Regions from separate parts of the Defluviitalea raffinosedens genome, predicted to be linked through region 1. Evidence: a T-box and tRNA genes for the amino acid it is inferred to sense, from the RefSeq annotation. Region 1 holds a T-box; the other regions hold tRNA genes.
What was found. The T-box of region 1 lies ahead of thrS (threonine--tRNA ligase). A T-box ahead of a tRNA ligase gene usually reads a tRNA of that ligase, here a tRNA-Thr.
Positions count from the first base shown of each region.

Region 2: it encodes a tRNA-Thr, which carries the amino acid that the T-box ahead of thrS (threonine--tRNA ligase) is inferred to sense. The anticodon was not compared.
Region 3: it encodes a tRNA-Thr, which carries the amino acid that the T-box ahead of thrS (threonine--tRNA ligase) is inferred to sense. The anticodon was not compared.

Region 1 is NZ_JAFBEP010000028.1:264-7,253, reverse strand. Features, by position in the region: gene JOD07_RS14120 (class I SAM-dependent DNA methyltransferase) at 84-839, shown strand; gene hslO (Hsp33 family molecular chaperone HslO) at 860-1,735, shown strand; gene ytxC (putative sporulation protein YtxC) at 1,934-2,836, shown strand; T-box leader at 2,908-3,116, shown strand; gene thrS (threonine--tRNA ligase) at 3,183-5,120, shown strand; gene infC (translation initiation factor IF-3) at 5,350-5,847, shown strand; gene rpmI (50S ribosomal protein L35) at 5,888-6,085, shown strand; gene rplT (50S ribosomal protein L20) at 6,118-6,474, shown strand; gene JOD07_RS14085 (hypothetical protein) at 6,545-6,817, opposite strand.
Region 2 is NZ_JAFBEP010000002.1:235,105-248,338, forward strand. Features, by position in the region: gene JOD07_RS03045 (DUF5131 family protein) at 59-790, opposite strand; gene JOD07_RS03050 (translation factor GTPase family protein) at 913-3,579, opposite strand; gene JOD07_RS03055 (gamma-glutamylcyclotransferase family protein) at 3,945-4,325, opposite strand; gene JOD07_RS03060 (hypothetical protein) at 4,538-4,855, shown strand; gene JOD07_RS03065 (MFS transporter) at 4,986-6,128, opposite strand; gene thiE (thiamine phosphate synthase) at 6,292-6,915, opposite strand; gene thiM (hydroxyethylthiazole kinase) at 6,905-7,738, opposite strand; gene thiD (bifunctional hydroxymethylpyrimidine kinase/phosphomethylpyrimidine kinase) at 7,722-8,555, opposite strand; gene thiW (energy coupling factor transporter S component ThiW) at 8,569-9,063, opposite strand; TPP riboswitch at 9,182-9,293, opposite strand; gene JOD07_RS03090 (S8/S53 family peptidase) at 9,491-10,534, opposite strand; tRNA gene JOD07_RS03095 (tRNA-Thr) at 11,038-11,110, opposite strand; gene JOD07_RS03100 (DUF5105 domain-containing protein) at 11,369-11,971, opposite strand; gene JOD07_RS03105 (polysaccharide deacetylase family protein) at 12,272-13,234, opposite strand, start outside.
Region 3 is NZ_JAFBEP010000024.1:12,025-25,258, reverse strand. Features, by position in the region: gene yhbH (sporulation protein YhbH) at 1-715, shown strand, start outside; gene JOD07_RS13450 (SpoVR family protein) at 712-1,980, shown strand; gene JOD07_RS13445 (GNAT family N-acetyltransferase) at 2,012-2,476, opposite strand; gene JOD07_RS13440 (MBL fold metallo-hydrolase) at 2,617-3,420, shown strand; gene JOD07_RS13435 (hypothetical protein) at 3,526-3,663, shown strand; gene JOD07_RS13430 (zinc dependent phospholipase C family protein) at 3,829-4,425, shown strand; gene JOD07_RS13425 (DEAD/DEAH box helicase) at 4,569-7,799, shown strand; tRNA gene JOD07_RS13420 (tRNA-Thr) at 7,890-7,961, shown strand; gene JOD07_RS13415 (GerAB/ArcD/ProY family transporter) at 7,993-9,063, opposite strand; gene JOD07_RS13410 (spore germination protein) at 9,159-10,556, shown strand; gene JOD07_RS13405 (Ger(x)C family spore germination protein) at 10,556-11,680, shown strand; gene JOD07_RS13400 (penicillin-binding transpeptidase domain-containing protein) at 11,826-13,234, shown strand, end outside.

The DNA of each region.
Region 1 (6,990 bases):
TGGGCCTGTTGCAATTTTCGACCATTGTTTTATAATAATTGAGTGCAAAAATGGTGATAAGTCTAAGGCAGGAAGGTGAAATGGTGGAAGCATATCAGAGTTTTGCTCAGGTATATGATTTATTCATGAAGGAAGTTCCTTATGATGAATGGGTTGAATATATTGAAGAAATTTGGGGAAAATTTGGTTGTGATCCTAAATTGGTGGCAGAATTAGGCTGTGGAACAGGAAACATGACAACGCTTTTTGCTAAAAAAGGCATTGAGATGATTGGAATAGATGTGTCGGAAGATATGCTTTCCATAGCGAGAGAAAAAGCATTGAAAAACAATGTGGATATTCTCTATCTCCATCAAGATATGAGAGAATTTGAATTATACGGAACAGTCGATTGTATTATCAGTGTCTGTGACAGTCTAAATTATATTACAGATCGGGAAGGATTGCTTCAAACCTTTAAATGGGTCAATAATTATCTTAACCCCAAAGGGCTTTTTATTTTTGATCTAAATACAGAATATAAGTATAAATACATCTTGGGGGAAAATACTTTTGCAGAAAATTTGGATGAAGCTGCTTATATTTGGGATAATTATTACAGTGAAGAAGATGGCATTAATGAGTATCAGCTTACGCTTTTTATAAAACAGCCAGAGAAGGATTATTATTCAAAATTTGAAGAAATTCATTATGAAAGGATGTATTCCATAGAAGATATAAAGAGTTTGGTTGAAGAAGCAGGAATGGAGTTTTTAGCTGTATATGATGCATATACTTTTGAAGATCCCAAGGAAAACAGTGACAGGATTTATTTCGTTGTAAGAGAAAAAGGAAAGTAACTTAGCAGGAGGTTAAATATATGGAAGATTACATTATTCGTGCAACAGACGCAAAAAAGCAAATTCGAGCATTTGGAGCAGTGACGACTCATCTTGTTGATGAAGCAAGTAAAATTCATGGAACAAGTCCTGTTGTATCGGCTGCATTAGGGAGATTATTAACAGCTGCAACGATGATGGGTCAAATGTTAAAAGGAGAAAAAGATTTACTTACCCTTCAGATTAAAGGAAATGGTCCTTTACGGGGGCTTGTAGTGACTGCTGACAGAAACGGAAATGTTAAGGGTTATCCGTATAATTCTGTTGTAGATCTTCCTTTAAATTCTATTGGGAAATTGGATGTAAGCACGGCTATAGGACAAGGTTCCCTTACGGTGATTAAAGATTTGGGCTTAAGAGAACCTTATGTTGGTCAGATCAGTTTAGTCTCGGGAGAAATTGCAGAAGATTTAACGTATTATTTTGCAAGCTCTGAGCAGATTCCTTCGGCTGTTGCCCTTGGAGTATTAGTCGACAGAGATTTTTCTATTAAACAAGCTGGAGGATTTATCGTCCAACTTTTACCTGAAGCAGAAGAAGAGACAGTTCAAAATTTAGAAAACAGATTAAAAAGTATTTCGTCAGTAACGCAGCTTTTGGAAGAAGGAAAAGGCCCAGAAGACATTCTTAAGCTTATACTGGGAGATATTATAATAATGGATAAGATACCAACACAATTTCATTGTAATTGCTCGAGGGAAAGGGTAGAAAAAGCATTAGTGAGCATTGGAGTGAAAGATTTGCAGGAAATTTTGGATCAAGACCATCGAACGGAATTAAAATGCCATTTTTGTAATAGAACCTATGTCTTTGAAGAAAGTGATTTGAAAAAAATTATTGAGGATTTAAGTCGATAATTGTCCTTATTTATCATATGTGGTAAAATAACCTTAATCCTACAAAGAAAGAAGTACAATGGAGACTTTTCCAAATCTACAAGGACAATGTAACCCGAGTTTTGTTGTTGCATATACTATTAACGATAGAATACCTCAGTTGGAAGGTAGCCTTAGCATCTAGGTGGGAGGAATTCTTATGAAAGAGAGTGACCATTTATGATTGTGCTTACCATAGGGGCTTATACGAATATAAGTAAAATTAAAGAGTACATTAGTTTAGAGTTTGAAAAAATAACACCAAAAGCTTTAATTCCCACCTATACTATTGCGAAAAAAGGGGATATAGATTTTTTATATTATGAGATTGATGATGATGTACTAGCTCAAAACTACAACTTTTTTTTCAGTGATGCATTGAAGTTGCATGCAACCAGTGCTTTGACAAATCTCATTATGGATTTTATCCGCTTTGAAATTGTAAAAGAAATTTTAGAAATTCACTATCAAAAATATGCATCTATTGAACGAATAAAAATCCTCGAAATGACTAGAGCATTTTTTTATGAGAATGAAAATAATGAAGACCCGAATGCACTCAATTACTCTTACAGAAAAGAAATCATGGATCGTCTAATGGACTTTTTTGAGGACAGCAATGAATTTTTACTGGAGGGTTTTGTACTGTTTCGCTTAAAAGATTATAGAGGAAAATTGGAAATGGTTGTTCGCCATATTGTCAGTGAATATGAAACACAAAAAGAGTACAAAGAGTTTTTAAGATTATTAAAATATTTTGTAGACGTTCAGGAGATGAAAGAAGAAATTATCCATATTATAGGTCTTAAAGAAGGCGGCTTCAAGATTTATGATAAGGATAAAAACGATATAACGGAGCGATGCAAAGAGGAATATAAGCAAGATTTTAGTGATAAAGAGATCAATTATGATGATTTGCTCGTCAGTGCCCTGATCACTATTGCTCCCAGACAAATAGTGATTCACCATTATGAAGCGATTCAAAACAAACCGCTGATTGAAACTATAAGCAGTATTTTTCAAGGTAAAGTAACCCTGTGTCCTAAATGTGAATTTTGTTTAAACTCCAATGAAATTAATTAGTTTTATGCATAATAATTTGACTTCTTGACAAAATATGTGAAGGTGTTATAATTGTAAAAACTAATATAATGTTGAACTCGATGAAGAGAAGAGTAGTCAAAGGGTAGTTTACAGAGAGAAGATACATAAGCTGAGAGTATCTTTAAACGGAATTTGACGAAGACCACCTCTGAGAGGCCCTAATCCGGTTCGGTGATCCCGTTATCATCATTATTTAAAGAGGTTTCCAATGAAACAATAAGGGTGGAACCGCGGGAGAAACAATACTCTCGTCCCTTTTCGCAATGAAGAGGGCGAGAGTTTTTTTGTATAATTAATAATTCATTATAAGGAAGGAGAAAGGAAATTGGTTAAAATTAGATTAAAAGACGGAAGTGTAAAAGAGTATCCATCAGGAGTAACTGTTATCGAAGTTGCGCAAGATTTAAGTGAAGGCTTGGCAAGAGTTGCCTGTGCAGGACTTATAAATAATGAAAGGGTAGACATTAGAACACCCATTACAGAGGATTGCGAGTTAAGCATTCTAACCTTTGATGATGAACAGGGAAAAGATGCTTTTCGTCATACAACATCTCATATATTAGCTCAAGCTGTAAAGAGATTATTCCCAAATGTTAAATTAGCCATTGGTCCTTCTATCCAGGACGGATTTTATTACGATTTTGATACGGAGCAACCTTTTAGCCCGGAAGATTTAGAGAAAATCGAAAAGGAAATGAAGAATATTGTAAAAGAAAGTTTACCAATTGAGAGATTTGAATTGCCAAGGGTTGAAGCGATTCAATTGATGCAGGAAAGAGGAGAAGATTACAAAGTTGAATTAATCAACGATCTTCCTGAAGATGCAATAATTTCTTTCTATAAGCAAGGAGAATTTGTAGATTTATGTGCGGGACCCCACCTTATGTCTACAAAACCAGTAAAGGCTTTTAAACTTTTATCCGTAGCAGGGGCTTACTGGAGAGGCAATGAAAATAATAAAATGCTTACAAGAATCTACGGAACTTCATTTACTAAGAAAGCAGATCTGGATGAATACATTAATAAATTAGAAGAAGCTAAGAAAAGAGATCATAGAAAACTCGGAAAAGAGTTAGAACTTTTTGCATTAATGGAAGAAGGTCCGGGATTCCCATTCTTCCTGCCTAAAGGAATGGAACTCAGAAATACATTGATAGAATATTGGAGAGAAAAACATAAAGCAGCAGGCTATCAGGAAATTAGTACGCCTATCATTTTAAATCAGGAATTATGGCACCGATCAGGACACTGGGATCACTATAAAGACAATATGTATGTAACTAAGATTGATGATATGGATTATGCAGTAAAGCCAATGAACTGTCCTGGAGGCATGCTTGTTTATAAAACAAAAATGCACTCTTATAGAGATTTACCAGTTAGACTGGCAGAGCTTGGCTTAGTTCATCGTCATGAATTATCCGGTGCTCTTCATGGGCTTATGAGGGTGCGTAATTTTACACAGGATGATGCCCATATCTTTATGTTGCCTGAACAGATCAAAGATGAAATTAAAAATGTAATCAATCTTATAGATGAATTCTATAATGTTTTTGGATTCAAATACCATGTTGAACTATCCACAAGACCTGAAGACAGTATGGGAAGTGATGAAGATTGGGAAAGAGCAACTACGGCATTAAGAGAAGTATTAGAGGAAAAAGGATATAATTACATCGTGAATGAAGGCGATGGAGCATTCTATGGTCCAAAGATCGACTTTCATTTAGAAGACTGCCTGGGAAGAACATGGCAGTGTGGAACCATCCAATTAGATTTTCAGATGCCAGAACGTTTTGACTTAGTATATATTGGACAGGATGGAGAGAAACATCGTCCTGTTATGATCCACAGAGTTGTATTTGGCAGTATCGAAAGATTTATCGGTATTTTGATTGAACATTTTGCAGGAGCTTTCCCAACATGGCTTGCGCCAGTACAAGTTAAAGTTCTTCCTATTTCTGAAAAATATCATGAATACGCCCAAAGTGTAGTAGAACAACTGGAGAAGAATGGTATCAAAGTTGAAGCGGATTACAGAGCTGAAAAAATAGGTTATAAGATTCGTGAAGCAAGACTTCAAAGAATTCCATATATGCTGATTGTGGGACAACAAGAACAAGAAGAAAGCAAGGTGTCAGTCAGAAGCCGTGCAAAAGGCGATGAAGGGGCACAAGCATTATCTGATTTCATAGAAAGAATTAAAGATGAAATAGCATCTAAAAAAATTGATACACAAGGACTTGACAACTCTATAGAATAATGCTATAGTTTCTTAGGATATGTTAATTAAAAAAGTAGAAACATCCGTTTCTCACCTTGCGCATTAAGTCGACAGGGTTCATACATGATTAAATGAGAAAGTATGTCATAATTATTATGATATATGTTTACTCTTTAAGGTGTATTTGAAGCGGATAGATTCTATCCGCTTTTTTTATTATATATAAGTTTTAAATACTATTGGGAGGTGCTCGGTTATTAGCGAGTTAATGATTAATGAGCAAATTAGGGACAAAGAAGTGAGACTCATTGATGTGGATGGAACGCAAATAGGAATTGTTTCTGCTAAAGAAGCGCAGATGCTGGCGAATGAAAGAAATCTTGACCTGGTTAAAATTGCGCCTAAAGCGAATCCACCTGTTTGCCGTATTATGGATTATGGTAAGTACAAGTTCGATTTGGCTAAAAAGGAAAAAGAAGCTCGTAAAAAGCAGAAAGTGATCAATGTGAAAGAAGTCAGATTGTCCCCTAATATTGAGAAGCATGATTTGGAAGTTAAAATCAAGAATGCGATGAAGTTCTTGAAAGATGGAAACAAAGTAAAAGTTTCTGTGCGATTTAGAGGAAGAGAAATTGCTCATACACAAAAAGGAATTGAAATCTTGGAAAACTTCGCACAAGCAGTTTCAGAGTTTGGAGAAGTTGAAAAGAAACCTAAAATGGAAGGTAAAAGCATGATAATAATCGTTACACCAAAACAAATGTAACGTATATTATATACAATCATTAAAAGGAGGAACTTAAACAATGCCTAAATTGAAAACACATAGAGGAGCAGCAAAACGCTTTAAAGTTACAGGAACAGGTAAATTAAAAAGAGCAAAAGCTAATAAAAGTCATATTTTAACTAAAAAGACTACAAAGAGAAAAAGAAACCTCAGACATGCAGGTATAGTTGACGCTACAAACGAAAAGCAAATGAAAAAATTATTACCATATCGATAAGATTTATATATATAGAACAGGAGGTCTAAAACATGGCAAGAGTTAAAGGCGGATTAAATGCTAAGAAGAGACATAAAAGAATTTTGAAATTAGCTAAAGGATATAGAGGTGCAAAATCTAAACAATACAGAACTGCTAAACAAGCAGTTATGAAATCTTTAAACTATGCTTATATTGGAAGAAAACAAAGAAAAAGAGATTTCCGTAAATTATGGATTACAAGAATTAATGCAGCTGCTAGAATTAACGGTCTTTCCTACAGCAAATTTATGAATGGTTTAAAATTGGCTGGAGTTAATATCAATAGAAAAGTTTTGGCTGATATGGCTGTTAATGACGAAAAAGGTTTTGCTCAATTAGTAGAAATGGCAAAAGCTAATGTTAAATAAATAAATTAATAAAAAAATAAGCACAGATTTCTGTGCTTATTTTTTTATTACATACAAGGAAAACTTTTTCTTATGAAAAAAAGGGGTGGTGCCAAAGAGCTAAAATGATTGATATGATTACAGAGACTAAAGCATACCATAATAAAGTGTTATTTTTGGAAATCAAACTATATAGCATTAATCCCACCGTAATAGCTAAGAATATAACAGATAAAGTGCCTGCATAAGGAAATAAAATATTAATAAAGATATATAAGAAAAAACCAATCAAAGACAAGACGATGATTAAATTGATTTGTTGTTTATTGAGCTCTTCGTTTAAAGAAGAAATCTTTTTGCTCATGGTATCACTCCTTACGGAAGTTTACTGATCTCCTACCTAATTTTATGAGATGATCTTTTGACTTATTCGAAATAAAATTAAAAAGATAGTTGACTTTTCTAATTGGATCTTATATAATAACAATCCGTGGTCGCAAAAACGTAAGTTCTGGGACCATGAATAATAGACTCTTT
Region 2 (13,234 bases), on a different contig from region 1:
AACTCTGATATTCCCTTCTTAATTTTTTCAATATATCTCAAATTTATACTATTTAATATTATTGCTGTTTATAATCAATTCCTGCTTTAGCTGCCTGACTCATCTGATATTTTCTTTCGATGTAATAGATGCGATTCCCTTTACGAAAATGGGCTCCTGTTTGCTTGAAATGAAAAGGTACACCAAACTCCATACATTGAGCTCTGGTAGAGAGTATCCAATCGTAATCGCATACCCTTGCGTCTTTACCAGATTCACCGCCACAGATCACATTTTCTATTTTGCTATGATATTTGGCCAAATATTTTCTGATGTCAATAGCCTCCAGCATTGGCTCATGAATAATGGACTGATGTTTAACAGGTAATTCCAAAAAAACAGGCAACCTTTGATCCGTCATTTCTTGGTTTTCACAGGTACAGCAAATGTGAACATTTTCATAGCCCTCTCCCCAGTCGGAGGGCAAATTTTTATAAAAACGGTCAGGTCTTTTGGTTACAATGAAAAAATTAAGATCTGAACGCAGTTTAATATACCGCCAGGCATCTGTACGCCACTCATCTGCTATTGGATGAAAAAAATCAGATGTAAAACAAGTGTATACGAACTCCCCATCAGCTTTAAGTTTATATTCGCCCTTGCGGTTTTTCTGAACAGGAAGATCGAATGATGAAGTCTTTTGAACTACTGAAGCATCTTTATCAAACTCTGCATCCCGCCTGTATACATAACAATGCGCACATCCCGGGCTAATTTTCGTACATCCATGCCATGGATTCCAGGTAGGCATTTAAAACTCCTCCTTATATAAACTTAAACTTGAAATTAAACTTAAACTTGAAATTACAGTTTCAGTTCCATATGTTCATAACGGGATGCCAGACCCTTGGAAGGTGCTTAACATAATTCTTCTTAATTATTAGGGTTTAAGGGCTTCTTAAAGGTTTCTATTTGTTCTTTGGCCTCCGAAGATATTGAATCCGCTAACCGATTATGATTCATAGATTGCGAAGTCAAATAGCTTTGTATATGATTTTTATTCGTATTTTCTATCTCATATTTTAATTCACTGGCAGATAACAAGCTGCTTCCGGTACCTCTTACGATCACTTGCTGCAAGCCGTCTGATGTGGCTACTATAATATGATATTTTTTACTGTGGTCATAAGAAAATTTTTCAATATACTGGTCTGCGGTCTGGGCTTCCTTTGTATATACGACATGAATATTATGATAATCAATCATTTCTTCTGTATGCCCTTTGACCCTATAGGCATCAAAAACAACAATAACTTCACATTTTTTAGTTGCTTTATAATTGCACATTATATCTAAAAGTTTGACTCTTGCACTGTCCATGTCGTCCTCAGCTAATTCTTTAAGTTCAGGCCAAGCATGAATAATGTTGTAACCGTCCACTAGAAGATACGTTCCTTGCTTTGACTCTTTAGGTTTAGGCTTGTCTTCAATTTTAGAACGCATTGCTTCATAATAACGTTCCACGGAGGATTTTGATTTTTTCCAGGTGGATTTCTTTCCTTGATTGGACACGGTTTGTCCTAAAATCTGATCAATTTCCTCTAAGCTAATCCATTCCCTGTCTGAAAAGGTTTGGCTTTGAACTTCTTCTTTGAAGTTTTCCTTTTTGGACTTAAGATAGCTTTCAATATGCATATAATCTTTTACTTTATCCCAGCTGACATAAAAACCTGCCCCGTAGGAGCAAAAGATGGAGCCTGTAGGATTCTCTGTATCTGCTTCAGAATCATAGCCTATTCGCTGTATAACTTCTTCTGCATTATGACAAAGCTCATAGCCCTTTAAGGTACAGTATAATCTTCCAAAGCCCTTCGTGTAAGACATCAACTCTTTATGATAATTTCTCATGGTGACTACAGGAGCACTGCCTACCAAAGTGGTCATTTCACCATCAGTCTGGAGGATCTCGCTGGTTCCATACATCTTTTCAATATCCATCATGGCTCGTCCCACCATTTCTCTGGGAACTTCCATCTGAAAACTATAATAGGGTTCAAGCAATATGGAATTGGCTTCTTTTAATCCCTGACGTACAGCGCGATAAGTAGCCTCTCTGAAATCTCCACCCTCTGTATGTTTATTATGGGCGCGACCGGATACCAGCGTTATTTTCATATCCGTAATTGCCGAACCAGTTAACACCCCTTTGTGAATCTTTTCTTCTAAATGGCTTAAAATAAGGCGCTGCCAGTTTCTTGCTAAAAGGTCTTCGCTGCAGTTTGTTGCAAACTGAAGTCCACTGCCCCGTTCTCCGGGTTCCAGTAATAAATGAACCTCTGCATAGTGCCTTAGGGGTTCAAAATGCCCAACCCCTTCAACCGTATTGGTAATGGTTTCTTTATAAACTATATGACCGTCATCAAAGGTCACGTCCAAATTAAAGCGATCTTTAATAAGACTTTGAAGGATTTCGATCTGGACCTCTCCCATAATTTGTGCCTGGATCTCTTGCAGCGTTTCATCCCATACAATATGCAGTTCCGGGTGTTCTTCTTCTATTTCTCTAAGTTTCGGCATAACTTCCCTTGGAGAATAACCATCGGGTAATTTGATCTGATAAGATAATACTGGTTCAAGAATCGGTTTGCTAAAATTTTGTTCAATCCCTAATCCTTCACCGGGTTTCGTTTGCGTAAGTCCTGTTACAGCACAAACTGTCCCGGCAGAGATTTCTCCTACTGCCTCAAAATTTTTGCCTGAATAAATACGAATTTGATTGATTTTTTCTTCCCATCCGTTTCCTGATAAAACGTCTCTTACTTTTAATTTCCCTCCAGTAAGCTTCATATGAGTTAGCCTATTGCCCTGCTCATCTCTCGTGATTTTAAAGATTCTGGCCCCAAATTCTTCCGGATAAGAAGGCCCTATGGTATACTGAATCAATTTTTCCATAAAATACTCTATACCTTCCAATTTCAATGCAGAGCCAAAAAAGCAAGGAAAGATCTTCCGCGCTTTAATTTCTTCTTTAATTTGTTCTTCAGTGACATGCCCGGTTTCTAAAAACTTTTCCAATAAACGCTCATCCGTCATGGCCACTTCTTCATAAAACTCATTCCCATTATCTTTCTCAAAAGATATACAGGCATCGCTTAACTGACTTTTAATAGATTTCATCAACTTCTCTTTATCCGTTCCTGGCTGATCCATTTTATTAATAAACAAGAACACCGGAATCTGATACATTTTTAAAAGGCGCCAGAGGGTCTTGGTGTGACTTTGGACCCCATCGGCACCACTAATCACTAATATGGCATAATCCAAAACCTGAAGGGTGCGCTCCATTTCCATGGAAAAATCTACATGGCCCGGTGTGTCCAACAGGGTAATTTGAGTGGAATGGATATCGAATACCGCTTGTTTGGAAAAAATGGTAATCCCCCTGGCTTTTTCAAGAGCCTCTGTATCTAAATAAGCATTTTGGTTGTCCACTCTTCCCATCTTTCCAATTTTACCGCTTAAATATAGCAGGCTTTCCGATAATGTTGTTTTCCCCGCATCTACATTGGCTAGTATGCCAATTACCAATTTCTGTCTCATAGATTTCAAATCCTTTATTTCTAAATGTATTCATCATCTTATATTTATAAGTAAAGTTTTTAACCTTAAAATTTAATTTCATCCAGTAATAGTATGATACCAGTAAAATTATTATTTTTCAATTTTATTCATCTGGTATTTATTCTTTTGCATTAACAAATGCAGAGATTTTCTATCATATTTGAATGAATTATTTTAATAACTGCAAAAGAACAATCTAACTTAATTTCATTTAATTTTCAATAATCCTTCTAATCATCTCTGATCACTTTTACACTGTATTGTACAGCAAAAGCCTGTGCTATGGTGTTAGATAGCAAATCTAAATACAGACTTTTTTAATCTTAAACATTTAATTCCATCTGCTATGCTTCTAACGGCTTCCATGGCATCTCTTTTACTTTCTCTTTTCCCTCTACAGATAGACGCCAGACATATACATAGGCCTTGATAACTTCTTTCGTATTTTCCAAATATATTTTTTCTATAACTCTGTTATACAGTACCCCTTCATCTTCCAATTCATCCAAGTTAGCCAGTACTTCTCCATCTACGCTGTACACTTCTCCCAATATCTTTTCTTCTTGCTTTGGCAGGATGCCTGGATAATCTTCAATATGATACATCTCATAATCATTAAGGATTCCTTTTCCTAAATATCGAACATTTTCATTATTGCTTAAATAATGATGATTACAATATCCCTGCATAAGCGTTCCATAGACAAATACATTGCATTTTTTCATATCTTAACTCCTTTAGCACAGAATCCTTTTCTAATGCCTCTAAATTCAGTAATCAATTCTTTTCTTATATCCATTTTATCATCATGATATATAAAACAACCCAAAAACTATATTTATATCCTCAAATATTAATGAGAGGTGTAATTTTTTGTCGAATTTTTGTAACATGTCCGAATACTGTTCATATACTAATAACAAAGGAGGTGAAAAAGATGAGAATAAAAAATGCAAATAATGTAGCAGGAGCAGGAAGAAACAGATGCAATGGTAATGGGAATGGCAATAACAGCGCTGTACTGCCGGCAAATATTAAAGACGTATTGAGATTCCTCAATGAAGACGATGTAAAAATCGTATTAAAATCTGGAAAATGTGAAGAAGTCGAAGTACTTGGTGTAAACGGAAACTTACTGGCAGCAGAATATGAAGATGACATCAAATTCGTTGACATCGATTGCATCTGTGAAGTCATTGCTGATCCTGAAGATGTCATCGAAGGATTATTCAAACAACATCGTTGTAACTGTTAATCTTTGTCCATCATAAAGGACGGTTCTTTAAAAACCGTCCTTTATGCTTTAAAATTGAATTTTATTGCCTATATCTGTGCAATTTGTTATGTGCAGGCAGTAAAAATACTCCTAAATATGAACATAAAAATCAATCTTTAATCCCCACTGCAAGTATGGATATAATTGCAAGAATCCCTAATAACCCTGTCGTAATAAAACCAGTCATAAGCCCGAATTTATCCCCTATAACCCCAAGCAAAACCGGCCCCAAGATCATACCCACACCATATATTGCCTGATAAAATCCCATGGTGGTAGTCCTAAGGTTTGGTTCTACATTTCTTATCACCAGTCCCATTAGCATAGGAAAAGTCATCGCTCTTCCTATGCCGCTGATGATCTGCACCAAGTAAAGCAAATATAAATTAGGAACAAAGGGAGTAAGAATACATAAAACTGTGTTTAATCCGAACCCAATAAGTAATGTGTTTTTACTTCCAAAATATTTTACAAATACGATCCCTGCCAACGCTGAAAATAATATTTGGGGAAGATTAAAAAACGTAGTTAAAAGCCCCAATTCAAACGAATTGGCTCCTAACTTAGAAGCCACGATTGGCGTAAATCCAAAAATCGTCGCAAAAGTTATAAATTGAGACAATATCCCTAAAAAGCAAATATGTAATATATCTATATTCTTTACAATGATAAGCAGATCAGATACTTTAAAGGGCTTTCTATCGATGGCATCTTCTTTTGGTATAAAAAAACTTAGAAGAAATCCCATAAGGCCTACAATGGTACTCAGCAAAAATATGTGCCTCACGCCTAAGTAAAGGGAAAGAATACCTGCCAACAAAACTGCAGTAAATTGTCCGATCATATTTGCTGAGTTAATGATTCCTATAGCCTTAGTGGATTCCGAAGGCTTATAATACCCAGAAAACATTACCGTAAAATTTACCCAAGTTGCTGCAGCTACCCCCGCCAGAAATCTTCCCCCTAAAAGAGTATAGGGACTTGGTAATATAAAAACTATAAGTGCACTAAAAATTGCTGTAAAAAGACCTAATACAACAAATATCTTTCTTTTATTAAATACATCTGATACGATTCCTAAAGGTATTCTTAAAATAGTCTGACTAAGTCCATAGGCTCCGGTGATCATGCCTATCATTCTATATGAAGCCCCCATATCTTCTGCAAAACTAGACAACTGGGGGACATACGCATATAATGAAAACCAAAATAAACCTGTTACAATGCAAAAGAGCACCTTTTTATTAGACATAATACATCTCCTAATATAATATTTTGGTAATTTATCTTGAATGTTTTGATTTATCTCTATTATATAATAAATTACCTTTATCAGGAGAGTAAATCGATAAATTTCGCAATTTTTTTCAAAAGTTTATCTTCTACAGCTAATACACAAAATCTTGGAAGATTTATTAAAACCTTTGATTTCTAAGACAGAAAGCAGCTGATTTTATATCCTTTTTCCCTAGAATTGCAGATACGACTGCTATTCCATCTATATTAGTATCTTTTAATAAAGATACATTATCTTCATTGATCCCTCCGATGGCAACGACAGGTATGGCTACACTCTGCTTTATTTCTTTTAGCAAATCTACAGAGACATCTCGTGCGTCTTGTTTCGTGCTGGTGGGAAATACTGCTCCCACCCCTATATAATCTGCTCCATCCTTTTCTGCCTTTTTGGCTTCCTCAAGAGTAGATGCAGAAACACCTACAATTTTATTTTCACCTATGATTTTCCTTGCAATTACACAGGGTATATCCCTTTGCCCTAAATGAACCCCTTCGGCATCTACTGCCAGGGCAATATCCAGTCGATCATTGATAATCAGAGGTATATTATATTGGCTGGTTATTCGCTTTATCCTAAGGGCCATATTATAAAATTCCAAAGAAGTTATATCTTTTTCTCTAAGCTGAACCAGCGTAACACCTCCTTGTATAGCCTCTTCTACTGCAGATTCTAAGTTTCTTCCTGCTAATATATCCCGGTCTGTGACAAGATAAAGTTTATAATCAACATTATTCTTCATCAATTTTCCCCCAATTCAATATTTCTTCCTCCGATAAATGATATATAGCATCCATGATTTTACTTTTCAGACTTCCACTTCCCTCGTATGGATCCAATCGGTTATAGGCTATTTCGCCTGCTATTCCCATGGTTGCAACCCCTGCAAGAGCCCCATAAAGATCATTGCTTCCTGCACCCAGATAAGAACCAATAAGAGAAGTGCACATACAGCCTGTACCTGTAATTCTTGACAGCATTTCATGTCCATTCTTAACTGAGTATAAAGTTTCTCCGTCCGTTATAATATCCGTTTTTCCAGTAATCGCAACAACTGTATGAAAGCTATTGGCAAAATCCCTGGCAAATGATTTTATACTGGACGAAACATTTTCACCGGTTGAAAAGTTTTCTGAGCTATCAACGCCCTTGGTTTGAGCATTGATGCCATATAAAGCCTTTATCTCCGATAAATTGCCCCTTACAACTGCTATTTTTATTTTACTCATAATTTCTTTCGCAATCTTTGTTCTGTAAGGTGTTGCTCCCACCCCAACAGGATCTAATACAACGGGAATATTAAATTCATTAGCTTTTTTTCCTGCTTCAATCATAGATTCCACCGTTCTGCTGTTTAGCGTTCCTATATTAATGACTAAGGAATCGGACAGTATAACCATATCCCTGACTTCATTTATGTCATCTGCCATAACAGGAGAAGCACCAATCGCCAGAGTAATATTGGCACAGTCATTGACTGTCACATAGTTTGTGATATGGTGTACTAAGGGTCTTAAATTTCTTACATTCTGTAATGCTCTTGAGATTTTATAATATATCTCCATCTTCAAGCCCACCTTTTTTGTATAATTCATAAAAATGATGGGTAGGTCCAACGCCCTTCCCGATGTCTAAAGCATGTTCTATTGCAATGGTGATATATCTTTTTGCACGATTCACGGCTTCTTTTATACTGTATCCCAGAGCTAAATTGGAAGCTATGGCAGAGGATAGGGTACACCCTGTTCCATGAGTATTTTTAGTGTCAATTCGCTCAGAGTAGAATCGTGTAATATCTTTTCCATCATAAAGCACATCCACAGCTTCTCCACTCATATGCCCACCTTTTAAAAGTACATTCTTCGCTCCTAATTTATATAGCTCCTGTGCTGCCTTTTCCATATCTTCAACAGTTTTGATGGCAATAGGTTTTGATGTTACTGTACGTATTATTTCTTCTGCTTCAGGGACATTGGGTGTAATAACAGACGCTCTTGGAATAAGTTCTTCGATTAAACTTTTCTTTGCTTCCGGCTTTAATAAAGAATATCCACTCTTTGAAATCATTACAGGATCTAAAACAATATTTACTGGATGATATTTTCCTATTTGACTTGCTATAATATGAATCGTCGAAGGTTGCGATACCATTCCAATCTTGACTGCATCCACTTGTATATCTGTAAAAATAGCATCTATTTGTGCTTTTATAATGGCCTCATCCAAATCCCGTACGTCAAAAACGCCTTGGGTATTCTGAGCAGTTATGGCTGTGATCACGCTCATACCATATACCCCATGGGCGCTAAAAGTTTTTAGATCTGCCTGTATTCCTGCTCCACCAGAACAATCCGAACCTGCTATAGTTAATACTTTTTTCATGATTGCTCTCCCCCTACAATTGTTTTTTGATATCCATCACTTTAGTAAAATCTAACATTTTAATAATGGCATAAGATATTATGCTTCCCCCGGTGGTGCTTATTAAGAATGGAGAGATATAAAAGAATGCTGTAACATCATTGCCTAATATCAATTTAGCAATAGGATAAGCCAATAACCCTCCAAGGATTCCTGTGCCAAGTATTTCTCCTGCAACTGCGAAAGCAGGCTTATTGGTCTTCTTGTATAAAATCCCTGCAAGAAATGCGCCTACCATGCTGCCTGGAAAGGCTAAAAGTGTCCCCGTACCTAAAAGATTTCTTAACAGAGAAATACCAAATGCTACTGCTGCACCATATCCTGGACCAAGAGCCACTGCTGTCAGAACGTTGATAGTATGTTGAACCGGAAAGCATTTTGATGCACCTATAGGAATATAAATAATATTCCCTGCGATTACCCCTATAGCAATAAATAAAGCAGACAAAGTAATCTTTTTCGTTTTCATTTTGATCCTCCTTATATCTCTATTTATTTCTATACATAAAAAAACACAAGCCGCAGGACTTGTGTTTTATGATTTTTGAAGTATGTAAAAATCCAGAAAATGTGATTTTACATCATACAATAAAATCAACAACACTTCCTACGCTGGAATTACCCAGATCAGGTTCATAGGGTCAAAGAATTACGGTTCTTACTCTCAGCCGGCCAAATCCGACTCCCCTGTGCAAAGGATTTTTAAGTTGTTTAATGAAATAATAACATAATTCACTAATAAATTGCAATACTATTCTGCTTTAATACTGGCTAATAGCTGTGTCTTAAGTGTTATATAATTAGCTTTTTCATAAAATCCAGAGTTTACAGTAATCATATTTCATCAATACTAATCTTTATCTGATGCTTCGGTTTGATCCTATATGGTCTGAATATTAAGGTGTACTTTTAGCGTGTGATGCATTTTTCTTAACCATCTCTATGAAACCTTCTGGATTAATGATTTTGCCCCCCTGAAAATCATATCCACTATCCAATAAATATTTAACAGCTTCCTCCTTGGTTAAATCAGGATCCACTTGAAGTCCTAAGGCGATTGTTCCAACTACATATGGTACAGCCCAGCTTAAACCACCATTTGTCCAATAAGCATATTTATTTTTTATGCTTTTATGACCATCTGCAGTTGTCCTTGCACCGGTTGGCACTCCAAAACTATCGTTCTCAATAAAACCCTTTGCCCATTGTGCTGTTTCGTAATTTCTATAATCATCTTTATCTTTATAAGGCTTGATCAATAAAGGAAGGTAATTAAATGTAGTCACATTTATGACCATAATATTATTTTTTTCTGCTTCTATAATTGCTTTTTTATAATCGTCAATATAGTTTTCTCTTTCATCCGGTGAATCTGAAAATCCTACTACTTTTATTTTCTGGTCTTCAGGTAAAGATTTATTTATTTCTATGAGTTTATATAAGGCTTCTGCATGGGTTCTTTGGTCTTCCAGCCATGCAGGATGCCCCAAAAAATACACATTCGCCTCAGGAGCTACCCCTATTTCAGCTCCAGCTAATAAACTAAGTACTGCCGGGCCATGCATTGAGGTATCCATACCATTTTCTTCCGACCTAATCTTGTAATACTTAAGATTTACATTAGAATATGCTTCATGGCCTTCAAGAAGAGGTTGGTCTATATATGCGATGTTTACATTTTTCCCTGTATAACCTAACTTGTGTAATTTTTTTATGTTTAACCCCGGATCTTTTCCATATTCAATCACTTTTAAAGGATCAAAATCATCCGGCATACGATTTTTACCCGGCCACTTTGTTAAGTTATCAAATTCCAGGGTATATAATAATTCTTCTTGTCCTCTTAAATCTAAATAGGATAAATTCTTTCCACGAACGTCCATATAAGCTTCTAGTTCTGTGTATATGAAAAATCTATATAGTAATAAAATGATTATCATTATAATGAGAATAAAACTCCACCTTATATTTTTTCCTTTTATCATTTAGTTTACTCCCCTTATTTATTAATATCTTTATCATTCTAAATTTAAACTACAATAGGATGGTTATTTTATAATACATCGCACTCCCTATGAAAGCTAAGTTTTTAACGCGACAAACTTTTCCAATGTTTGAAATTGTATCATATTTGTAATATATATTCAACAAATCTAATATTACAATATTGTAAGTTTTCCTACTTTTTATTTTTTGAACAAATTTTAGATATTCTTTCAGAATTAAAAAATGGCAGATATTTACAAGGGGCCTTGCAATAAATATATAAGCACAAAATTGATATTTGGTTTTATCAGGGTTGAGTTTGTTTCAATTGATCTGTAATAGAATTATGACGAATAGATTTTATTAAAAAATTAATAGGTATAATGTGGATAAAGACAGGACATCAAGAATCAAAAAAGGCTTCTAGCCAAATTGCTAGAAGCCTTGATTTCACTAAAGCTGCTAACGGGACTTGAACCCGTGACCTCCGCCTTACCAAGGCGACGCTCTACCGACTGAGCCATAGCAGCATATTTATTAATTTGTCGCTCAACGCTTACATATGTTATCATGTTTTGACCTTTTCGTCAAGTGTTTTTTATAACTTTTTTATCTTATTATTCACTGAATAAGCATTTTGCTCTGTATTCTTTAGATAATTTAGTACAATTTGCTTTTTAGTAAAAAGAGAAAATACTATAAAATGAGACAAAATAAAAATTAAGGCTTTTAGTAAAATTACTAGAAGCCTTTTTCTATTCCTGATAATTTAACCTTGCTGGGAGAAATCACTCAGTAATGAGTGAGCTATTCATAGAATCGGCCATCTCACTAAATGCTGATACCAGGTTGCCTGTAAGCACATCTGCTAATTTTAAATTTTCTTTATCCGTATCAATGATCCATTTTCCATCTTTTTTTACACAATCTACCGTTAATTCTGTAGAGTATTCTTCAGTAGGTGTACTATCTAAAGCAGCAGTAATTTCACTTAAAAGCATTTCTTGAATTTCTTCATCACTTGGAGATTCTCCACTAAATGCAACTTCCATTACTTTTCCAACATAATTCGCAAATGCCTTAGCTAAAACAGGCTTCATATCGCCATATGTACATGATACATTTACAACGGCTCTATCATTCTCAATAGTTGTTTCACCTATTGTATAAGTCAATGTTTCATTGCTTTTCTTAATTAACTGCACAAAAGCATCTTGATCTGTTATTTCACTTGCATCCGAATCCAGTATTGCTCCAAGCTTTTCTAGATCAGTATTTTTCATGGCATCAAATAACTCAGAAACCGCCTGTTCGGGTTTATTTTGCGAGCATCCAATTAAGCTTAATATGAATACCCCCATTACGATTATTGCTAAAACTCTCTTTTTCATTAATCTCCCTCCTAAATTAATCATATTCTTCACAATTATACACTTATTGTTAAAATTATGCAATGAATAAAAAATTATTATTTTTAAGAAAAATTATACAATATCACAACTTATTAATGATATGGTCTCTCAGATTTTGGTGAGATTACATAACTACCTTCACCATTCAAATTGACTTAAGCAACTTTTTCCCTAAATTCAAGACTATATTTTTCTATAAAAAAACTGACTCCCAATCATAATTTTTAGTTTAGCTTTTGGGAGTCAGTGTTCAATCCATTCTTTATTATTTATTAAAATCTATTTTTTAAGCTGACTTAATGCTTCAAGGTATTCAAATCTCTTCAGTGTATTCTTGCTGATGACTGGGTCAATGCCAAGCTGTTCGTTAAAGAATCGTCTAATATCTTCTTTTGTTGCAACAGTATCCAGTCGGTCCATCAAGTCCAATCTGTTATAATGCTTGCATCCTATATAATAAGGGTGTTTTAAATACATGGATTTATCTTTTTTAGAATTACAGATTTTTGCCAAATCTTCTTTGTAATCCTGTTTGGTCAGGGTCATCATAATCATTTCCCCGATGGTAAGTTCTTTATCGGGCTTAAATTCATTGGTCTTATAACCCAAAATAAATCCTTGCTGATCCAGGTCTCTTGCAATCTCAAAGTTCTTTGACACATCATGGAAATCTTCAAAAGGATATAGCTTCTTAAGTTCTCTCACTGAAATCACTTTATATCCATGTTGAGATAAGATCTCCAGCTGCTCCTTAAGCGCAGTAGCAACCGGCGTCATCAAAGACATATTGTACCCGTCTTTTTGGAATATGATTTGGCCATTTAATGAATTTGGATTGTTCTTTAATGCATTTTTAATCGGGTCAACCATTTTTCTGACATCTTCTTTATAGTCTCCCACTGTAGGCATCCAGCCACCTCCATCAAAACTTGCAGCCAAATAATCGTATCCCATCAATGCATATGCCTCATATGAAGTAAAACCGTCTGGAATCTTGTCAATATAATGTGGAGGTCTGGACATGATGATTTCATAATTAAATTCATTTTTAAGCAGGTTGTGTAATTTCGTCAAGTCTTCTACGACTTCTTGAATATTAGAAAAATGTTCACGGCTGCCATACACAATATTGTTTCTGCCAAATAAAACATGTCTATAACCGTGATTTGAAATCTCGTGGCCATTCTCTATAAGTGCTCGTACTAAATCTCCTTGATTTTTAGCCCCTGCATATTGATCTTT
Region 3 (13,234 bases), on a different contig from region 1:
AGGAATTCCTCCCCGAATTTCTAAAAAGCATACAGTCATAGAAAAAATCAAAAGAAAAAAACAGATGCAACGTAATCAAGATATAGAGGAAGATGAAAGATTTCCTTTTCATAAGGATGATATCAGATACTTTCGCATTCAGCCAAAATTAAAAAGAGATTCCAATGCAGTGATCATTTGCATTATGGATACCTCAGGTTCCATGGGGCAGACAAAAAAGTATCTGGCAAGAAGTTTCTATTTTCTTCTGTACCAATTTGTGCGGATTAAGTATCTTCATGTGGAAGTGGTCTTTATTGCCCATACCACGGTGGCAAAAGAGGTAACCGAAGACGAGTTTTTCCACAAAGGCGAATCCGGAGGAACTTATATCAGCAGCGGGTACCAAAAGGCATTGGAGATTATAAGAGAAAGATATAATTCCGAGGTGTGGAATATCTATGCTTTTCACTGCAGTGATGGAGATAACTGGGGAGAAGATAACCAAAAAGCTATAGAAAAAGCCATAGAGCTTTGCAAAGTCTGCAATATGTTTGGATATGGAGAAATTAAAACCAGTACTTATACCAGCACAATCATGCATAAATATATGGAAGAAATCAAAGAACCTAATTTTGCAATGGTTAAAATATCCAACAAGGAAGAAGTATGGTCGGCCTTTAAAGAGCTTTTAAATATAGAAAAGAAGAATGGCCCGAAAGGGTGGTTGTCATGAACTATTCATTAGAAGAATTACAGTATTGGAATGAAAAAATAGAAAAAATGGCAGAAGAAAAAGGACTGGATTTTTATCCCCAGGAATTTGAAATCATTAGTTTTGAAGATATGCTTTGTTACGAATCCTATGTAGGTATGCCGTCCCACTACCCTCACTGGAGCTTTGGGAAAGCCTACGAAAAATTAAAGACCTTATACCAGTATAATCTTACGGGACTTCCTTATGAGATGGTGATCAATTCCAATCCCTGCATTGCCTATTTAATGAAAGACAATACTCTGATCCTGCAGATTTTAACCATGGCGCATGTGTATGGACATAATGATTTCTTTAAAAACAATAGATTATTCAAAGAAAATACCAATGCTAAACTGGCAGTAGAAATGTTTAAAAATCATGCCAATAGAATCCGTTCCTATATACAGGATCCCAGTATAGGTTATGAAAAAGTAGAACGGGTTTTGGATGCGGCCCATTCCATTCGATATCAGTGCGGACTTTCAGAAAAGAAAACAGAGGAAGAAAAAGAGAAAAAGAAAGAATACGAGAACCTGTTGGAATTTTTGATAGAACATGGAGACGGCGAAGATTGGGAAAAAGATATCTTAAATATTGTCATGGAAGAAACAAGATATTTTATTCCCCAGATGGAAACCAAAATCATGAATGAGGGATGGGCGAGCTGGTGGCATTACAATATACTTAAGGAATTAGATTTGGACCATGGAAATCACATTGAATTTTTAAAAATTCACAATTCGGTGATTCGGCCTTTGCCCGGAAGAATCAATCCTTATTATATGGGGTTCAAAATATGGGAAAACATAGTAAATCGATATGAAGACCCACAAAAAATATTTGAAGTAAGGACCCTTGAAAGAGATTCCTCTTTTATCAGAAGATATCTTAATTTTGACCTTTGCAGAGAAATGAATCTTTTAGAATTCGAAGAACAGGACAGATATTATGTGGTAACGGAAGTAGCAGATGAAGAAGGATGGAGAAATATAAGAAATCGCTTTGCTGATACCGTTGGCATGGGAAGCATTCCTAAAATTATTGTAAAAGATACCAAAAAAAGGGATAACACACTTTTGCTAAAGCATGTGTTTGATGGAAGAGAATTGGATGCTACCAATACCTTTGAGACCTTAAAATATGTTTCCAGGCTCTGGGGTGGAAAAGTCGTACTGGAAACCGTTATGAACAAGTCTGAGAAAAAAATCATATGCAGCAGTGATGGAAAAATCTCCTTAGAATAAGTAGGGAAATAGCTCCCTACTTTTTTGTGTTTTAAGATTCATGACTTTTATCAGGGGATGATAATTCATAAAGAAGATAATAGGTTTCTTTCATGCCCAGAGCTTTATATGTGTTTTTGGCTGCTTCATTTTCTTTTTCAACATATAACCGCAGACCACAGATAGTATCATCGGAATCCACAATGGATTTAACATGATTAAACAATGCTGTATAAATTCCTTGCCTTCTATAGTCCTTATGTACATAGACACTTTGAATCCACCAAAAGTCTCCGTTTCTCCAGTCACTCCATTCTTTCGTAATCATCAGTTGCCCTACGATTTTTTCGTCTTTTTCATAGACAAAATAAATACCTTTGGATTCATCCGAAAGAACTTTTTGAACGCCTTTAAATAAAGTTTCTCTATTAAGTTCCAGGTCTTCGGTTTCTTTTGCTAAACAGTAATTAAACTCTGTAATAATTTCTGCATCTTTTATAATAGCTTTTCTAATCATAAGCTCACTCCTTAAGAGAAAAATCTATAACCCAATAAACATGATACCAAGTAATGGATGGGTGGACATAGGATTAGTTTTATTATACAATAACTGTTGATATAACTCAAATTGGGACTTCAATAAGGAAGGAAATGACAATGGCATTTAATTTTTGTTCGATTACCAGCGGCAGTAGCGGAAACTGCCTTTATATAGGAACACCTAAAGTCAATTTATTAATTGATGCAGGAATCAGTGGAAAAAGAATTCAAAATGGTTTAGAGCAGATGAATGTAAATCCTAAAGATCTGGATGGTATTTTAATTACCCACGAGCACAGTGATCACATAAAAGGAGCAGGGATTTTATCGAGACGATTTGATATACCTATTTTTGCTACAGCAAGTACCTGGGATGCCATGGATGAAATGGAAAGCATGATCGGGAAAATAAAGCCAGACCATCGTCAAGTGATTGAAAAAGATAAAGATTTTATTATAGACGATTTGATTATTCATCCCTATAGTATTCCCCATGATGCGGCTGATCCTGTAGGATATACCTTTGTTCATGGAGATAAAAAAATTAGTATTGCAACGGATTTAGGGCATATGAATGACTATGTAAAAAATAATATAAGAGAGTCTAACCTTATTTTATTGGAATCCAATCATGACATTGATATGTTAAAAAGCGGCTCTTATCCTTATTATTTAAAGCGGAGGATATTGGGGGATAAGGGGCATTTGTGCAACGAAATAGCCGGTAAAACCTTGGTTGAAATTTTTCACGACAAGCTTAAAACAGTGATTTTAGGGCATTTAAGCAAAGAAAATAATTATCCTGATTTAGCTTATATGAGTGTAAAAAATGAGTTAATGGGAGCCGGAATAGAAGTGGATGGAAGACTTGAATTGACTGTAGCCAGCCGGGAGGAAATATCGAAAATTTTTGAAGTATAAGTCTTAAAAGTACTGAAAGTTTTTAGTTCTGTGTATAAAATATCCTTATTTGTTTCATAATTATTGCTGAGGGTGATTAATTTTAATGAAGAAAGGAGTACTCCCATGGCTAAAAGTAAAAAAATCGATAAAGCCAGTCAGCCAGCTTCTTATGCTACAGAAGAATTTGCTTCTGAGTCCATTCCACAACAAGGTTCTCAAAAAAGCAGAAAAAAAGGCGGCCTTCAGCAAAAAAAGAAATAGGTCAGAAAAAATAAGATGGATAAAATCCCTATCGTTGCATAGGGATTTTATTATGTTGGTTTAATAAAAAAAAATTATGGGTGATTTCATATTTTAATAGACTAAACCTATAAAACATAGTATAATAAACATCAAAATGAAGTTAAATAAAGAGAAGGTGTATTTTTGAGATTATCCAGCCATATTTATGTGGCAGAGTATGCTGGAGATATTCTTGAAGCTTTAGTAGGGGTTTCTTTTAATCGCAAGCTTCTGGCAATCGGTGCCACAATGCCGGATCTTCAACCTCTTCGAAGAATGCAGATTCATTCTCCAAAAATTGTTCTGCCTCACTTTCAACGGGAATATGAACGAATTGTTTTAAAAGAAAAAAAGATTGAACGCATTTCATTGATATTGGGAATTCTTAGTCATTACATATCTGATGCATTTTGCTATTCCCATAATGCATATGTAATAGACATGAAAAAGCATGTTCAATATGAGCATTACTTGGATGACGAAAAGTATCATATCAAGTTTTCCAAGGATATAGAGCAAATTGTTCCTGAATATTTAGCCAAGATGAATAAAGGCATATCTTCTGTAGATGAATATATGAGAAAAGAAAATAAAAAATATCTTCAGCTTGCTGAAAATCTAAGCTGGAAAGATATAATCCAGATTGATTTAGAAAATGCAATCATTCATACGGCAGTACTTTTAACTCACTTTGTCATGGAGCTTCAAGAGGTAAGAGTACCTGCAGTATGCTTAGCTTAATAATTTAGATCTTTTATTAGACCTATTAATGCTCTAATCAGATATGTTTTCTGATTAGAGCATTTTTGTATCAATTTAATGAACTAATAAGTAAAGTATTTTATGATATAATAGGATTATTATTCAATATAGAGGTGTGCACATTGATTATTACTGAACAGACAATATTAAATGCAGCGACAAGCTATGAGACTTATGTAAAAGGCAAGCAATATTATGTTGGTGGCAATATATTCAAGTTTCATTTCGATCCTGAAAAATTGATGGCCCATGCAAAAGTATCGGGAAGAAGAGATTATGATGTTCATATTGCTCTCAATGATGAAGGTGTTCTTACTGGACACTATTGTGATTGCCCTGCATTTGAGGGATATAATGGAAGCTGTAAACATATCATTGCAGTATTAAAAAAGGTTCAGGAAATTCTACCTCAGTATAACAAACGATTCAAGAAACCTATACAGGATGATTTCTTTAATTTTTTTAATAATCCTGCAACGATTGAAAAAGAAGAAGTTCGTTTAGAAGTGACTTTAGGAATAGAGAATCCATATAAAAAAGAACTGTGTTCTTTTCTGGAATTAAAAATAGGAAAAAGGTATCTATACAGTGTAAAAAGCATTAAGAATTTAATTCAAAGTATGAAATCAGGAACGCCTATTGAATATGGCAAAAAGTTTACCTTTGTCCCCTATAAACATAAATTTTCAAAAATCCATAGAGGCATTTTAGATATTTTAAAGGAGCTCTATGAAATAGAAAATCTTTCTAAAGATTTTTCTTCACAATATATTGGCGCAAGCATTTTTAAAGGGAAAAGAGTATATTTTCCGTCGAGCAGTACCCAAAGGATATTGGAACTGCTAAACAATGAGATATTTTTACTTAAAATCAATGAGAAAGAATATGAAATCCATGGTATAGAAGAAGGCAAAGCACCTATTGAGTTCGAGTTGAGGCATGAAGAAAAATATTTAGCCCTTCAGTGTGGAAAAATAAACGAGTTGATTCTTTTAGATGAAGAAGGCAACTACTTTTTCTACCAAGAAAAGGTTTATAAATTGAATTCCGAGCAAAAAAGATACATGAAATTACTCTATAATGAATTAAAAAACACAGACACGATTTATGTGCAGGAGGAGCAGAAAGAAAGATTTGTGTCGGAAATCCTTCCGGCTGTAAATTTAGTGGGCGCTATTGAGATAGACAAGGAAGTAGAAAACAGTTTGTACCAGGTAGAGTTAGAGGCTGAAATTTATCTGGATCAAGGAGAAGAAGGTATAAAAGCTGAAATCATATTTTGCTATGGAGATGCTAAAATTAACCCATTCTCTGACGAGCAGACAAAGCGCGTGGAAAATAAGATTGTGGTTCGTGATATAGAAAAGGAAAACAGGATTTTAACTTATTTTGAAGAGATGGAGTTTAAAGTGTCTAAGAATTATTTATACTTAGACGGAGAAGAGAAATTTTTTAAATTTATTTATGAGATTGTTCCAGAGCTTCAAAAATTGTCTCAGGTATACTATTCGGAATCGTTTAAAAATATTAAAGTTAAAGACCCCTCTTTATTTTCCATAGGAATAAGGTTAAATGAAACATCGGATATGCTGGAGATTTCTTTTGACCACCAAGATATAGACAGGGATGAATTATGGAGAATACTTACTTCTCTAAAAGAAAGAAAAAAATATTACAGGTTAAAAAACGGAGATTTGCTTCCTCTGGAATCAAATACCTTAGAGGCTATATCTCGTCTGGTAGATTATTTTAATTTAGATCAAGACGATTTAGCGACTGAAATCATTGAGCTTCCTAAATATAGGGCACTATATTTAGACGAAGAAATCAAAGAGTCTCATTTTAATCAGATTAAAAGAAATCAAGCCTTTAAAAGATTGGTTCAAAATGTGAGGGAACCAGAGGATTTGGATTTATCCATTCCAAAAGAGATGGAAACTGTATTAAGAGATTATCAAAAGACAGGCTATAAGTGGTTAAAAGCTCTTTCAGCCTATGGCTTTGGGGGTATATTGGCAGACGATATGGGGCTTGGTAAAACCCTTCAAACTCTTACGTTTCTTCTATCCGAAAGAGATGGAACGCCATCATTGATTGTGGCACCTACTTCTTTGGTCTACAACTGGAAAGATGAAGCTGAAAAGTTCGTACCGGAGCTTAAAGTAGTGATCGTATCAGGCAATAAACATGAAAGAACCCAGTTTCTTGAAGATATAAAAGATGTGGATGTGGTTATTACTTCCTATGCTTTAATTAGAAGGGATATTGATCTGTATAAGGAAATAAAGTTTAAGTATTGTATTCTGGATGAAGCCCAGCATATCAAAAATCCATCTTCTCTTAATGCTATGAGCGTGAAAAAGATTAAGGCCTCAGGGTATTATGCATTAACCGGAACTCCTATAGAAAACAGTTTAACGGAACTATGGTCGATCTTTGATTTTATTCTTCCAGGGTATCTGTTTTCTCATCGGCAGTTTGTTGAAAAATATGAAAAACCAATTATAAAAAATCAGGATAAAAATGCCTTAAAACAGCTGCAAAAGCAAATCAAACCTTTTATTTTAAGAAGAATGAAGAAAGATGTGCTTAAAGAATTACCAGAAAAAATTGAAAGCAAAATGATTGCAGAACTAACCGAAGCTCAAAAGAAGATTTACTTTGCCTATGTAGAGAAAGCAAGAGGAGAGCTGGCGAAAGAAATTGCAGAAAAAGGATATGAAAGAAGTCACATTAAGATATTATCTATTCTCACAAGGCTTAGACAGATTTGCTGTCATCCGGCATCCTTCCTGGAGGATTATAAAGAAGACACTGGAAAAATGATGCTCCTTGAAGAAATCGTTGAAGAACTTTTAGAAGGAGGACATCGTACTCTGATTTTCTCTCAGTTCACCAGTATGCTTCAAATCATAGGAGAGATGTTAAAAAGAAAAGATATAAGGTATTTTTATTTAGACGGTTCCACTCCTGCAGAAGAGCGAGGAGAGATGGTAAAAAGGTTTAACAAAGGCGAAAACAGCATCTTTCTGATTTCATTAAAAGCAGGAGGTACAGGTTTAAATTTAACGGGAGCGGATACGGTTATTCATTTTGATCCATGGTGGAATCCTGCAGTAGAAGACCAGGCAGCAGACAGAGCTTATAGAATCGGACAAAAGAATGCTGTTCAGGTAATAAAATTGATCACAAAAGGAACCATCGAAGAAAAAATATATCATCTTCAGCAAAAGAAAAGAGAAATGATCGATAGTGTTATTCATCCGGGAGAAAGCATGCTTTCTAAAATGACAGAAGACGAAATCATGGAATTGCTTGAGATTAACAAAAATTTAATGAAAGATGTGAATTAAATCACATATCAAATGAAATCAATACGTGGGAAAGAACTTTTCCTGCGTATTGACAAATGATTTAATTTTATTTATAATACTTTCGTTGATGCTTCCGTGGCTCAGGGGTAGAGCAATTCACTCGTAATGAATAGGTCGCCGGTTCGAATCCGGCCGGGAGCTTAAAACGCAAAAAACTGCCTAGTGATAAAGACTAGGCAGTTTTTTTGCGTATTCTATAAATTAAAACCATCATAAAAGGGACGACCACAAAATTAAATAAGCAGATATATGCAAAGTAATGAAGATATTTAAACAGATAGATAATATTTTGGGATAGAGAAATAGCTCCTATCAATACCAGTAAACTGATGGTATAGAGAACATATGGATCATGAAGTTTTATGTAGTGAAGAACTTTCGTAAGCGCATAAAAGGTTAATATGTACTTGATGTACCATCCTCCAATAATTTGAAGCATAACAAAGAACTCGCCGCTTTCTAAAAAATGTGCAAAATCAACCAATTGAGTCTGAAGCAACTTAGGATATGCCATGGTATTAAGATAACGTATATCAAAAGTAGTAATAATTCCTATGATCGCAACGATTTCGATCTGAATAATAAAAAGCATTGAAAGCAATTCATGTTTTACCAGATTCTTTTTTTGGTCTAAGTCTTCTATATAAGGAAAGCTGATGGTGAGGCATCCGTATAAACCAATGGATTGAAAAAATGATTTAATAAGCCCTGGAGTAATTCCATCTCTCAGTATAGGCAGCAAGTAGTATAACTTTTTACACTTGAATGTCAGCAAGGCCAGAGTTATTCCTGAAAATATAATCAGTACTATTGAAATAATAGTAGTAATCATAATAGCAGCTCTGCCTTTTTTAAGTGTATATATTGCGGGCAAAACAAAAAATAATGCAATATACCAGGTAGGAGTTTCCAGCAACATATTCGTATGCATAGAATGAGCTTCTACGGAGGCACTTTCCAGCAGGGTTAAAAATAATGTAAGACCAAATAAGATCATAAAGAAATTTCCTAAAAATTTCCCTACTGCACCGCAGTATATTTTATGCAAATTATAACAGTTTGTTTTCTTAAAGGATGCAAACATAAACCATGCATATAAAAAAATCAGGACAGAAGAAAAAATAAAGGCAATCCAGGTATCTCTTCCACCGCTTCGTGTGAGGAGAGTAGGATAGCTTTTTAGAGACACAATGGTTGTACCCATGAGTACAAATGCCAAATGTTTAGTATTGAATTGATCTATATTTTCACCTCCTAAATCTACATGCTATTAACTATTATTTACCATATTTATGAATAATATTCCTAAAACATCAAATAATAACATGGGTGAGGTATATGGTAAATAATTTGAATTCTATTCAATCGATCCTTCAAAAAAATGCAGATTTTAAAATAAGAGATATTCAAACCAAATCAGGAATCATTCATGTTTTATTTATCGAAACAATTTCTGACTATGACATGATCAATAAATTCATTATCGAACCACTTCTTGAGCAAAAAGATCAAGTCTTAAATCTAGAGCAAATCGAAAAAGATGTTATTACTCTTGGTGTTTTGGAAAGAATTACAAGGGTTGAAGAAGCAGTAAGCCAAATTATATCTGGGAATACAGTATTGGTTTTCGATGACTTTAAGGATATGCTTTATTGTGATACTAAAAAAGCAACATCAAGAGCAGTAGAAATTCCACCTACGGAATCCGTTATTAAAGGACCCAGAGAAGGCTTAACGGAAGATCTCAGTACAAATATTTCTCTTATAAGAAAACGCCTTACCAATAAAGATTTAAAATGTGAATTGATTTTATTGGGGAAAGAAACGGCTACAAAAGTGATGATTCTATATTTGGAAGGGTCAGCCCCCAAAAAACTGGTTAATCATGTGAGAAAAACGTTAAAAAATATTGATGTTAACTTCGTGCAGCAATCCAATTATATAGCGGAGCAATTACAAGATAAACCCAGTGTTTTCGATACTGTAGGGTATACAGAAAAACCTGATGTGTTTGCTGCCAGATTATCGGAAGGAAGAGTGGGAATATTTGTGGACGGTGACCCATTTGGAATTACGGTTCCACATTTTTTTATTGAAAATTTTCAGACTCCCAGTGATTATAATGTGAACATATATTTTGCTAATTATGTAAGAATGATCAGATGGGTCGGCTTTATCATTGCGATTTTGCTGCCACCAATATATATTGCTTTGACAACCCATCATTTTAGTTTAATTCCACCATCGTTCCTTTTTAGATTGACAATTGCGAGAGCAGCTATTCCTTTTCCGATTTTTATAGAAATATTATTAATGATGTTTTTCTTTCAGCTTTTAAGAGAAGCAGGGGTAAGGCTTCCGCAGTCCATAGGACAAGCTATCAGCATTGTAGGTGCATTAATTTTAGGAGACACTGCAGTACAATCAGGATTGGCTTCTACCGTTGCAGTTTTGCTGGTAGCACTTACTTCTCTTTCCGCATTTTTGGTTCCGAACATTTTTGGAGCTATAGCTATATGGACGGATATCTTAATACTTTTTTCAACTTTACTAGGACTCCCTGGATTTTTTGTTGGATTCCTGATTTTTTTATCTCACCTTGCAAGTCTGACCAGTTGTGGATATCCATATCTATATCCGATAGGCACTGTTAATATTTTTAAATTAAAAGACAAAATTCTGCGTTCCAATCTTAAAGATATATCCCATTCATTTATTGATGAGGATGATGCATAATGAAAGTGAGAGTAATTCTTTGCTTTTTGATATGTATGATATTATTAAGCGGTTGTTTTAATTATAAAGATATTGATAAAGCGATATTTTCCACAGCTGTCATCATTGATGTTAACGAAGATGGCAATGTGGTGCTATACTCAGAACTTTTTCATACATATAGGAGCAAAAAAAATAACACAGAAACAGGAACCCGTTTAATATTTTCAGCCACAGGTAAAACCTTGTTTGAAGCGGTGAGAAATCAAAATAAAACTGCCAGCGATAAGATTAACTATCAGCAAAATAAAATTATTATTTTTACTAAAAGGGCTGCTGAGTATGGGATAGATCACTTTATTGATTTTCTTAACAGAGATCAGGAACTTTTAATAAGGCAGTATATTTTGCTATTCGAAGGAGATCCTAAAGAGCTTATTCAGCTTAATATAAAACAAGAAGAATATCTCGGCTTATATCTATACGAATTGGTGCGTAATGACCTTATTTCAAAATTTGCAGACATTTATCAGGTTTACGAGTATTTAAATAATAGATACATTGGCAATTCTGTTGGAGTAATGGGCATTGTTAAAATAAAAGAAGAGGCTCTTGAAGATGACATTTCGATTGAAGGAGCAGGCATATTAATGAAAGGCAAATTAATAGACAAGATGGAGCCAGAAGAAGAAAAAATATACAATGAGATGATGGGAGAAGGAACAACAAGAGTTATTATTCTTCCTCATCCGACTATTCAGGGAAAGCAGATTACTTTGGAAGTACTGAATAGCAAATTGAAAAGTTCTGTTTTTTATGATTATGATCATGATGAAATAACTCTAAAAAAGGATTTTAAACTCAAAATTAGTTTCGCAGAATCAGAGGATGCGATTGATCTGGATGAACCCGAAATAATTAAAAAAATAGAAAAAGCTGCAGAAGAAGAGTTAAAAAAAAGGTGTACTGAGTTTTTTAAAAAATATAAAGAAAAAAGGTTAGATGTTTTTAGAATTCAGGAAATGGTATCACGAAAATATCCTGATTTAGAGATAGAAAATCCTATCGATATAACAGAATTAAAAATAGTTGCGGATGCATATATAGAAGGAAGCTCAGATGTACAAGATTTTGAAAGTGAATAAAGTTTTTAGAAACGGTTCTAAAACAGAGCTTTTATTTTATATTTTAATTTTTTTAGCAATAAGTTATAATAAATAAATGTGGATAAAAATAACTTTTTTAAAAACAGGTAAGTTTAGAATAGAAGCATGATTAGGGGTTGAAATTATGGAATCAAATTTGAGTAAATTTATAAAATTCATCACAAGTCGATTGTTTATCCTTGCTTTGGGTTTTTTTACGATATTTTGCATATTGGGTGTGTATTTATTTAAACTTCAAATTATTGAAGGGGAATATCATCAAAGCAAAGTTAATACCAACGTTCTGCGAGAGTTACCTATTTCCGCCCCTAGAGGAACGATCTATGACCGGTATGGTAAGCCTTTAGCAGTGAATAAAAACGCTATGAGCATTAAATTAGATCCGAGCATTGATGTTGAAAATCGTGATGAAGTTTTGTTAAACTTGGTTAAATTGTTGGAGAAAAACAATGAAAAAATGATCGATGAACTTCCTTTGTCTGCTGAAAAGCCCTTTGAATTTCAAACTACAGAAAATGAAGAAATCAGATGGAAGGAAGAAGTATTTGGTAAAGAACGAAGTCAACTAACAAAAAAACAGTTAGAAATGAATGGAGATGATTTTTTTCAGGAGTTAAGAAACTTTTTTGACATTGACCCTGAACTAAGTGATAAGGATGCGAGAAAAGTCCTTTCATTAAAGTATTCTCTCTATCAAAAACGCTACAGAAAATATCAGCCTATTACTGTTGCCACGGATATAAAGGATAAGACAATAGCCGAGATAGAAGAAAATTATGATAAATACCCAGGCTTTTATATTGATGTTGAAGCGGTAAGATATTATCCTGAAGGAGAACTGGTAAGCCATATTATAGGATATACAGGAAAAATTACACAAGAGCAATATGAATCATTAAAAGACCAAGGGTATAATCAGGATGATATTGTTGGAAGAATAGGCATTGAAAGAGAAATGGAGCTTTATCTCAGAGGAAAAGATGGCTCAACTTCAGTAGAAGTAGATCCATTAGGGCAAAGAAAACAAGTTCACAAAGTAGAAAACCCTATACCTGGAGGAAAGATATTTTTAACATTGGATTTAAGTCTTCAAAAAAAGGTTGAAGAGATATTAGTCAATAAATTGACCAATATTATTCTTTCAAGAATAGAGAGATCCCCTTCTAAAACCGAGCCACCTATATATATTCAAGATTTACTTGCAGGGCTGGTAAGTACGAATACAATTTCTACTGAAGCAATACTTAAAGCTCCTGCGGATACAGCACAAAAAGCTATAGCCGACAGGTTAAAGAGTAAAATAAAAAATATGAAAGAGGATACGGATGAAGAAGAAGGGAAAAGTGAAGTTGAATTAGCTAAAGAAGCGTTAATAGATATGATTAAAGCCAGAGAAATATCATCTAAAAATATGATTAGTGTTATGGTGGAGCAAAATGTTATAACAGCAGATGATCAGTTCAGAAAGAATTTGGAACGAGGGACCATATCGCCCATAGAGGTTTTAAAGGAGAGAATAAGTACTGGAGAAAT